One region of the Clostridium zhoujianii genome, then DNA from elsewhere that is predicted to be linked to it. Evidence: a T-box and tRNA genes for the amino acid it is inferred to sense, from the RefSeq annotation. Region 1 holds a T-box; the other holds one or more tRNA genes.

Region 1 (3,427 bases):
TGGAAATTGAAGCACTAGATGAGTGGGAAGGAAAATCACTAAGAGAACTTAAACTTAGAAGTAAATACGGAATAAATGTTATGGCTATTAAGAAAGGTGATGAAGTTAACCTTTCTCCTTCAGCAGATGATTTAATGGACAGGAAAGATATATTAGTTGCTATAGGATCTGCGGATGATATTGGTAAATTAGAAGGTATGATAGTAAAATTTAAATAATGAGGTGTAGAGTTTGGTTTTTATAGAAAGTAAAGATAATAGCCTATATAAAGAAACCAAAAAGCTTAAAGATAGAAAAGGAAGAAATAAAAGTTCTAAATATATAATTGAAGGATTTAGATTGATAGAAGAGGCATTTAAAGCCTCACTTCCTATTGAATATATTTTTCTAAGTGAGGATAATCAGGAAAAGTTAGATGAATACTTAGGAGAATATATTGATAATGAAACAAAGCTTTATGGGCTTAAAGAAAATTTATTAAAGGAATTATGTTCAACTGAGAAACCACAAGGAATTGTAGCAGTAGTTGGCATGAAGAAACTAGATTCAGAATTAGAGGGTAGTTTCTATTTATTATGTGACAAACTACAAGATCCAGGCAACTTAGGTACAATAATAAGAACAGCTCATGCAGCTGGAGTTGATGGAATTATTTTAACTAAGGGAACTGTAGATGTATATAATGATAAGACTATAAGATCAACAATGGGATCTTTATTCCACATTCCTATAGTAATTGACGATGAAGAAAATAGTATGCTTAGAAAGCTTATAGACAATGGATTTTCACTATTATCTACATCTCTTGAAGGGGATAAAGACTTCTTTAGTGAAGATTTAAGTGGAAAAATAATCATATCTGTTGGCAACGAAGGTAATGGGGTAAGCGAAGAAATATATAACCTTTCAGATAAAAAAGTAAAGATTCCTATGCCTGGTGGTGCTGAGTCATTAAATGTTGCAATAGCTACCTCTATTATACTTTATGAAAAAGTTAGACAGAATCAGTTGAAATTATAGAGAAAGATTTGTATAATAGATAAATAATAGAATATATAAAAACTATGATTGAGAGAGTAGGTATAATAAATTATTCAGGGAGAAGGGGTCTTAGACTGGAAGCCTCTTTATAGGGAGTTATATTGAAGTTCGCTCAGGAGTTCTAGCTATGAAAGTAAGTAGTGGCTAGCGGGGAACCGTTAAATTAACTAGAGTTGGGTGTCTATTAAAAGTAGAGCCAATTAGGGTGGTAACGCGGATAATCCGTCCCTTTATATTAGGGGCGGTTTTTTTATGTACAATTTTATATTTATAAATGATGAAGTATTTACTTTATACATTCAAAATTAAGTCTTTAAGGATTAAGTATTAATTGAATCCCTAGGTATATTAAAAAGATTAACAAGTATACTTGTTAATTCATTTATATACCTTACTTAAGAAAGGAGAATAGAAATGCAAGAAAAACTAATGCAAATTCAAGAAGTTGCTTTAAAAGAAATTGAAGCAGCAAGTAATAGCACAGCTATTGAAGAAATAAGAGTTAAGTATTTAGGTAAAAAAGGTGAACTTACTACTATGTTAAAAAGTATGGGGTCTTTATCTAAGGAAGAAAGACCTATAGTAGGTAAGATGGTTAATGATGTTAAAAAGGTAGTAGAAGAAAAATTAGAGGAAACTACAAAGGCAATAAAAGAGAAGGAAAAGAATGCTAAGCTTCAAAATGAAGTTATTGATATTACCCTTCCAGGAAAGAAGAATGTAATAGGGAAGAGGCATCCATTGGAATTAACTTTAGAAAGAGTTAAGGATATATTTATTTCAATGGGATTTGCAATAGAAGATGGTCCAGAAGTTGAATTAGATCATTACAACTTTGAGGCTTTAAATATTCCAAAGAATCATCCAGCAAGAAGTGAGCAAGATACTTTCTATATTAATGATAATATAGTTTTAAGAACTCAAACTTCTCCAGTTCAAATAAGAACGATGGAAAATCAAGAACCACCAATAAAAATGATTTCTCCAGGAAAGGTTTATAGATCAGATGCTGTAGACCCAACACACTCACCAATTTTCTATCAAATGGAAGGTTTAGTTGTTGCTAAGGGAGTAACTTTTGCTGACCTTAAGGGAACACTTGAGTTATTTGCTAAGAAGATGTTTGGAGATAAGGTTCAAACTAAGTTCAGACCACACCATTTCCCATTCACAGAACCATCTGCTGAAATGGATGCTACATGCTTTGTATGTGGAGGTAAGGGCTGTAATGTATGTAAGGGATCAGGTTGGATAGAATTATTAGGTTGTGGAATGGTTCATCCAAATGTTTTAAGAAATTGTGGAATAGATCCAGAAGTTTATAGTGGATTTGCTTTCGGATTTGGTATTGATAGAATGGTTATGCTTAGCTATGGCTTAGATGATATCAGATTATTATATGAAAGTGACATGAGATTCTTAAATCAATTCTAAAGGAGGATAAAGGAATGAAGGTACCATATAATTGGCTAAAAGATTATGTTGATATAAATGTAGATGCAAAAGAATTAGGGGATATCCTAACTTTAACAGGTTCACAGCTTGAAGAAGTAGAAATACAAGGAGATAATATTAAAAATGTGGTTGTTTGCCATCTTGATAAGATTGAAAAACATCCAGATGCTGATAGATTAAGTGTTTGTCAAGCTAATATTGGTTCAGAGGTAATTCAAATAGTTACAGCTGCAACAAATATGAAAGAGGGGGATAATGTTCCGGTTGCTCTTCATAAATCAATACTTGCTGATGGATCAGAAATTAAAAAGGGTAAAATGAGAGGGGTTGTATCAAACGGTATGTTCTGTTCTGAAGAAGAACTTGGAATTGCTGGAGATGAACCAGTTCATGGATTAATGATATTACCTGAAGATGCTCCAGCAGGAATGGATATAAAGGAGTATCTAGGATTAAACAAGGCTATTTTAGATTTTGATATAACTTCTAATAGACCAGATTGTTTAAGCATGATAGGTATGGCTAGAGAAACAGCAGCAGCTTTAGGCACTAAATATGAAATCCCAAACCTTAAGTATGAAGTTAAGAATGCTAATAATATTAGTGATGAATTAAAGGTTGAAATAAAAAGTAATCTATGCAGAAGATATATGGCTAGAGGAGTTAAGAATGTAAAGGTAGCTCCATCACCAGGTTGGATGCAAGAAAGATTACTAGAAGCAGGAATTAGACCAATTAATAATATAGTAGATATCACAAACTTTGTAATGCTTGAAATTGGTGAACCAATGCATGCTTTTGATGCTAGAGAGATAAAGTCAGGTAAAATTATTGTTGATACAGCGAAGGAAGGAGAAAAATTCACTACTCTTGACGAAACTGAGAGAGAATTAACTTCTGATGTTTTATGTATTAAGGATGGAGATAGAAC
Region 2 (3,427 bases), on a different contig from region 1:
AAAATAATAAACAGAATATTGCTAGTATCAAAGCTAAAAACAAAATATATTTCATAAATAATACTCCTTAATAGCTATACATTATAAATATATTTGATATCTACTAGAAACATACCAAAATTTAAAGGACAGAAAAAAACTACTTTAACTCATTAGAAAATGTAAATTAATAATTAATAGCCTCACTTAGAACTTTGCCTATAGAATCATGAATAACTAAATCAGCTTTAGAATCAGCAGAAGTAATGCTCTTATTTATTAAAACAAGATTTCTCCCCTTGAAGTAATTAATAAGTCCAGCAGCAGGATAAACAACAAGTGAAGTTCCACCAATAATTAGAGTATCTGCTTTTGAGATAGCAGCTATTGCACCCTGTAGCACTCGATCATCTAAACCTTCTTCATATAAAACAACATCTGGCTTAACAGTTCCACCACAATTAGTACAAGTAGGAACAGTATTAGAAGATAAAATAAATTGAGCATCATAGAATTCATGACATCTTATACAATAGTTTCTATGAACTGATCCATGAAGTTCAAAAACATTTTTAGAACCTGAAGCTTGATGAAGTCCATCAATATTTTGAGTTACTATTGCTTTAAGTTTACCTATTTCTTCTAGTTTAGATAAAGCTAAATGCCCTTCGTTAGGCCTAGCTTCTGGATAGATAAGCTTAGATTTATAAAAGTTAAAGAATTCTTGTGGATATCTAATGAAAAAGCTATGAGAGACTAATTGTTCTGGAGTAAAGGTTATATTAAGTTTTTCATTAAATAAGCCAGAAGAACTTCTAAAATCAGGAATGCCTGATTCAGTTGAACATCCTGCGCCACCAAAGAATACTATGTTATTGCTTTCTTTTAAAATTTGTTTTAACTGATTTATTTTATTGTCCATTATATCCCCGCCTAATAATTTTTATAACTTTATTATGGCATAAATGAAAAGTAAGTTAAATAACATATATACATTTCCAGAAAAGACTTCTATAGCAATTATGAGAATAATTAATAAGTCAATAATGAAGTTAGTAGGAATTTATAAAGAGTTTACATAGAGGTATTTTAAATGAAATTGGAAAGCCACTTCCCAATAGAGAGACTATAGTAATATCCAATACTTCGAGATATGAAGGAGAAAGTTTAAAAACAGTGACTTCTTTAGAAGAGGCGCTAAAGTCTGTACTAGATAAGGATATATATATTTCAGGTGGATCTAGATTGTATGAAGAAGCTATACAGTTTGTAGATAAAATGTATGTAACTGTTATTGAGAAGGAGTTTGAAGGGGATAGATTTTTTCCGAAAAGTGATGAGGAAATTTTCAAGAAGATCTTTGAGGAGAAACATGACGGAAAGGTAAAATATACATATATTACACATGAAAGGATATTAGAGAGATAGATAATTTTAGTGGAAGTTATGTTTAATTGAGAGTTTTGTAAAGTAGATTTTATTGAAGCAGAAATAAATATATTAAGATGGTTTATAGTATCTATAAAATGGTAAAAGAAAGTGATAAAAAATGCAAAAAAATATTTGACATATTATTAATTATACTATATAATTCTATTTGTATCTGGTGATGATGGCGTAGAGGAAACACTCCTTTCCATTCCGAACAGGAAAGTTAAGCTCTACAGCGTCGATGGTACTGCATGGGAGACTGTGTGGGAGAGTAGAACGTTGCCAGGTAATATGGCTCGATAGCTCAGTCGGTAGAGCAGAGGACTGAAAATCCTCGTGTCCCTGGTTCGATTCCTGGTCGAGCCACCAGGAAAAAAGCACTAACTTTTGTTAGTGCTTTTTTTGTTGTGTAAAAAACAAACTATGAAATAACTTTGTAACTATTAGTTAAACTTTATGTAATTCATTAATATTTTATATAGAATATAATTAATACATAAAGGCAAAGAGAAAAACGAGTTTATAACAAAATATAAGAGGTTAAATAAAACTTACAAAATTGTAATTAAGTTTTTATAAAAAAGTATAAAATAACCCTTTACAAAGTATTGAAAGAGGTTTATTATTGTAAACATAGGTTAGATTAAATACTAATTAATCTTTAAGTTTTGCTTAAGGAATACTTAAGAAATGAAATTTATAATTATATATAAGAGATATTAATTTAAATTATTTTAGGAGATGAGTGAGAGGTGTTAGATAAGTTTAGTTTGACAGATAAGGAATGTGAAAATTTAGCTAAAGGTATTGCTATTGGAGTAGGAGTTGGAGTTCTGGTTGGAGCGGTAATTGGTAATATTGCATTGACTTTTGCGGCTGGTGGTGTACTAGGTATAATTGGATCATTAATATACTCATCTTATGAAAAATATAAAAAAAAAGTTCCAATAAGAAATTTAAAGTAGATAATTTTCCCCCAGGGATATAAAAGAATAGAATCACACATAGAATAAATCCCCACTTGGTTAAGCCAAGTGGGGATTTATTTATATATTTTCAATCTGCCAATCTATTTCTTTCTTATTTATGCTATGTAAGAAGGCATTTGTCTTAGAAAAGGGTTTGGTACCAAAAAAACCACGATTTGCGGATAGGGGGCTTGGATGTACAGATTGAATTATATAATGATTTTCATTTGTTATTAATTTCTTTTTGCTTATAGCATGATTTCCCCATAGAATAAAGACAATTGGGTCTACTCTGTTATTAAGTGAAGAGATGATCTGGTCAGTAAATATCTCCCAACCTTTGTTTTTGTGAGAGTTCGCCTCACCATCTCTAACAGTAAGGACCGTATTCAATAGTAATACACCTTGATCAGCCCATTTTTTTAAATATCCGTTATTAGGGATAGAACCACCTACATCATTACTTAATTCTTTAAATATATTTCTTAATGACGGTGGTGGAATTATTCCAGGTTTCACAGAGAAGCTAAGACCATGAGCTTGGTTAGGGCCATGGTAAGGATCTTGACCTAGTATAACAACTTTTACATCATCATAATCTGTATAAATTAAAGCGTTAAAAATGTCATACATATCAGGATATATTGTTTTTGTTTTGTATTCTTCAAGAAGAAAGGAATGTAGTTTTTTATAATATTCCTTATTGAATTCTCCTTCTAAAACACTTTGCCATTTGTTATTTAATACAGTATTCATATTATCACCCATATACATTATAACATATAAAAATAAGGACAAACCTAGTAAAATAAAGGGTTAGAGAAATTAAAGTGAATATTATTTATATATAGAATCTTCTAATAAAGTAATAAAACATTTCCTAGTGTATCAATATATGAATAATAGAGAAAAAGAAAAAAATAAAGAGTATTATAGATATAATATCTACAGAATAGAAAAAAATTAAAAGATAGATTCTTGTCCTATGGTAAGATTAATCTCGTCGCTGAGGCAGACAAGCAACAATGAAAAGAAGTTGAAAAAAACTT

Evidence for each region. A T-box is a leader RNA that pairs with one kind of tRNA and senses whether it is charged. The one in region 1 lies ahead of pheS (phenylalanine--tRNA ligase subunit alpha), so its partner is inferred to be a tRNA-Phe.
Region 2: it has a tRNA-Phe gene. The T-box ahead of pheS (phenylalanine--tRNA ligase subunit alpha) is inferred to sense a tRNA for this amino acid. The anticodon was not compared.

Annotation. Positions count from the first base shown of each region.
Region 1 covers NZ_JBPUTF010000001.1:1,973,054-1,976,480, reverse strand. Annotated here, with positions in the region: gene ACSYT2_RS09285 (potassium channel family protein) at 1-218, shown strand, start outside; gene ACSYT2_RS09280 (TrmH family RNA methyltransferase) at 232-1,020, shown strand; T-box leader at 1,056-1,274, shown strand; gene pheS (phenylalanine--tRNA ligase subunit alpha) at 1,456-2,475, shown strand; gene pheT (phenylalanine--tRNA ligase subunit beta) at 2,490-3,427, shown strand, end outside.
Region 2 covers NZ_JBPUTF010000007.1:246-3,672, reverse strand. Annotated here, with positions in the region: gene ACSYT2_RS18330 (hypothetical protein) at 1-55, opposite strand, end outside; gene ACSYT2_RS18325 (NAD-dependent protein deacylase) at 167-901, opposite strand; gene ACSYT2_RS18320 (dihydrofolate reductase) at 1,045-1,407, shown strand; rRNA gene rrf (5S ribosomal RNA) at 1,582-1,698, shown strand; tRNA gene ACSYT2_RS18310 (tRNA-Phe) at 1,704-1,779, shown strand; gene ACSYT2_RS18305 (hypothetical protein) at 2,163-2,375, shown strand; gene ACSYT2_RS18300 (uracil-DNA glycosylase) at 2,457-3,134, opposite strand.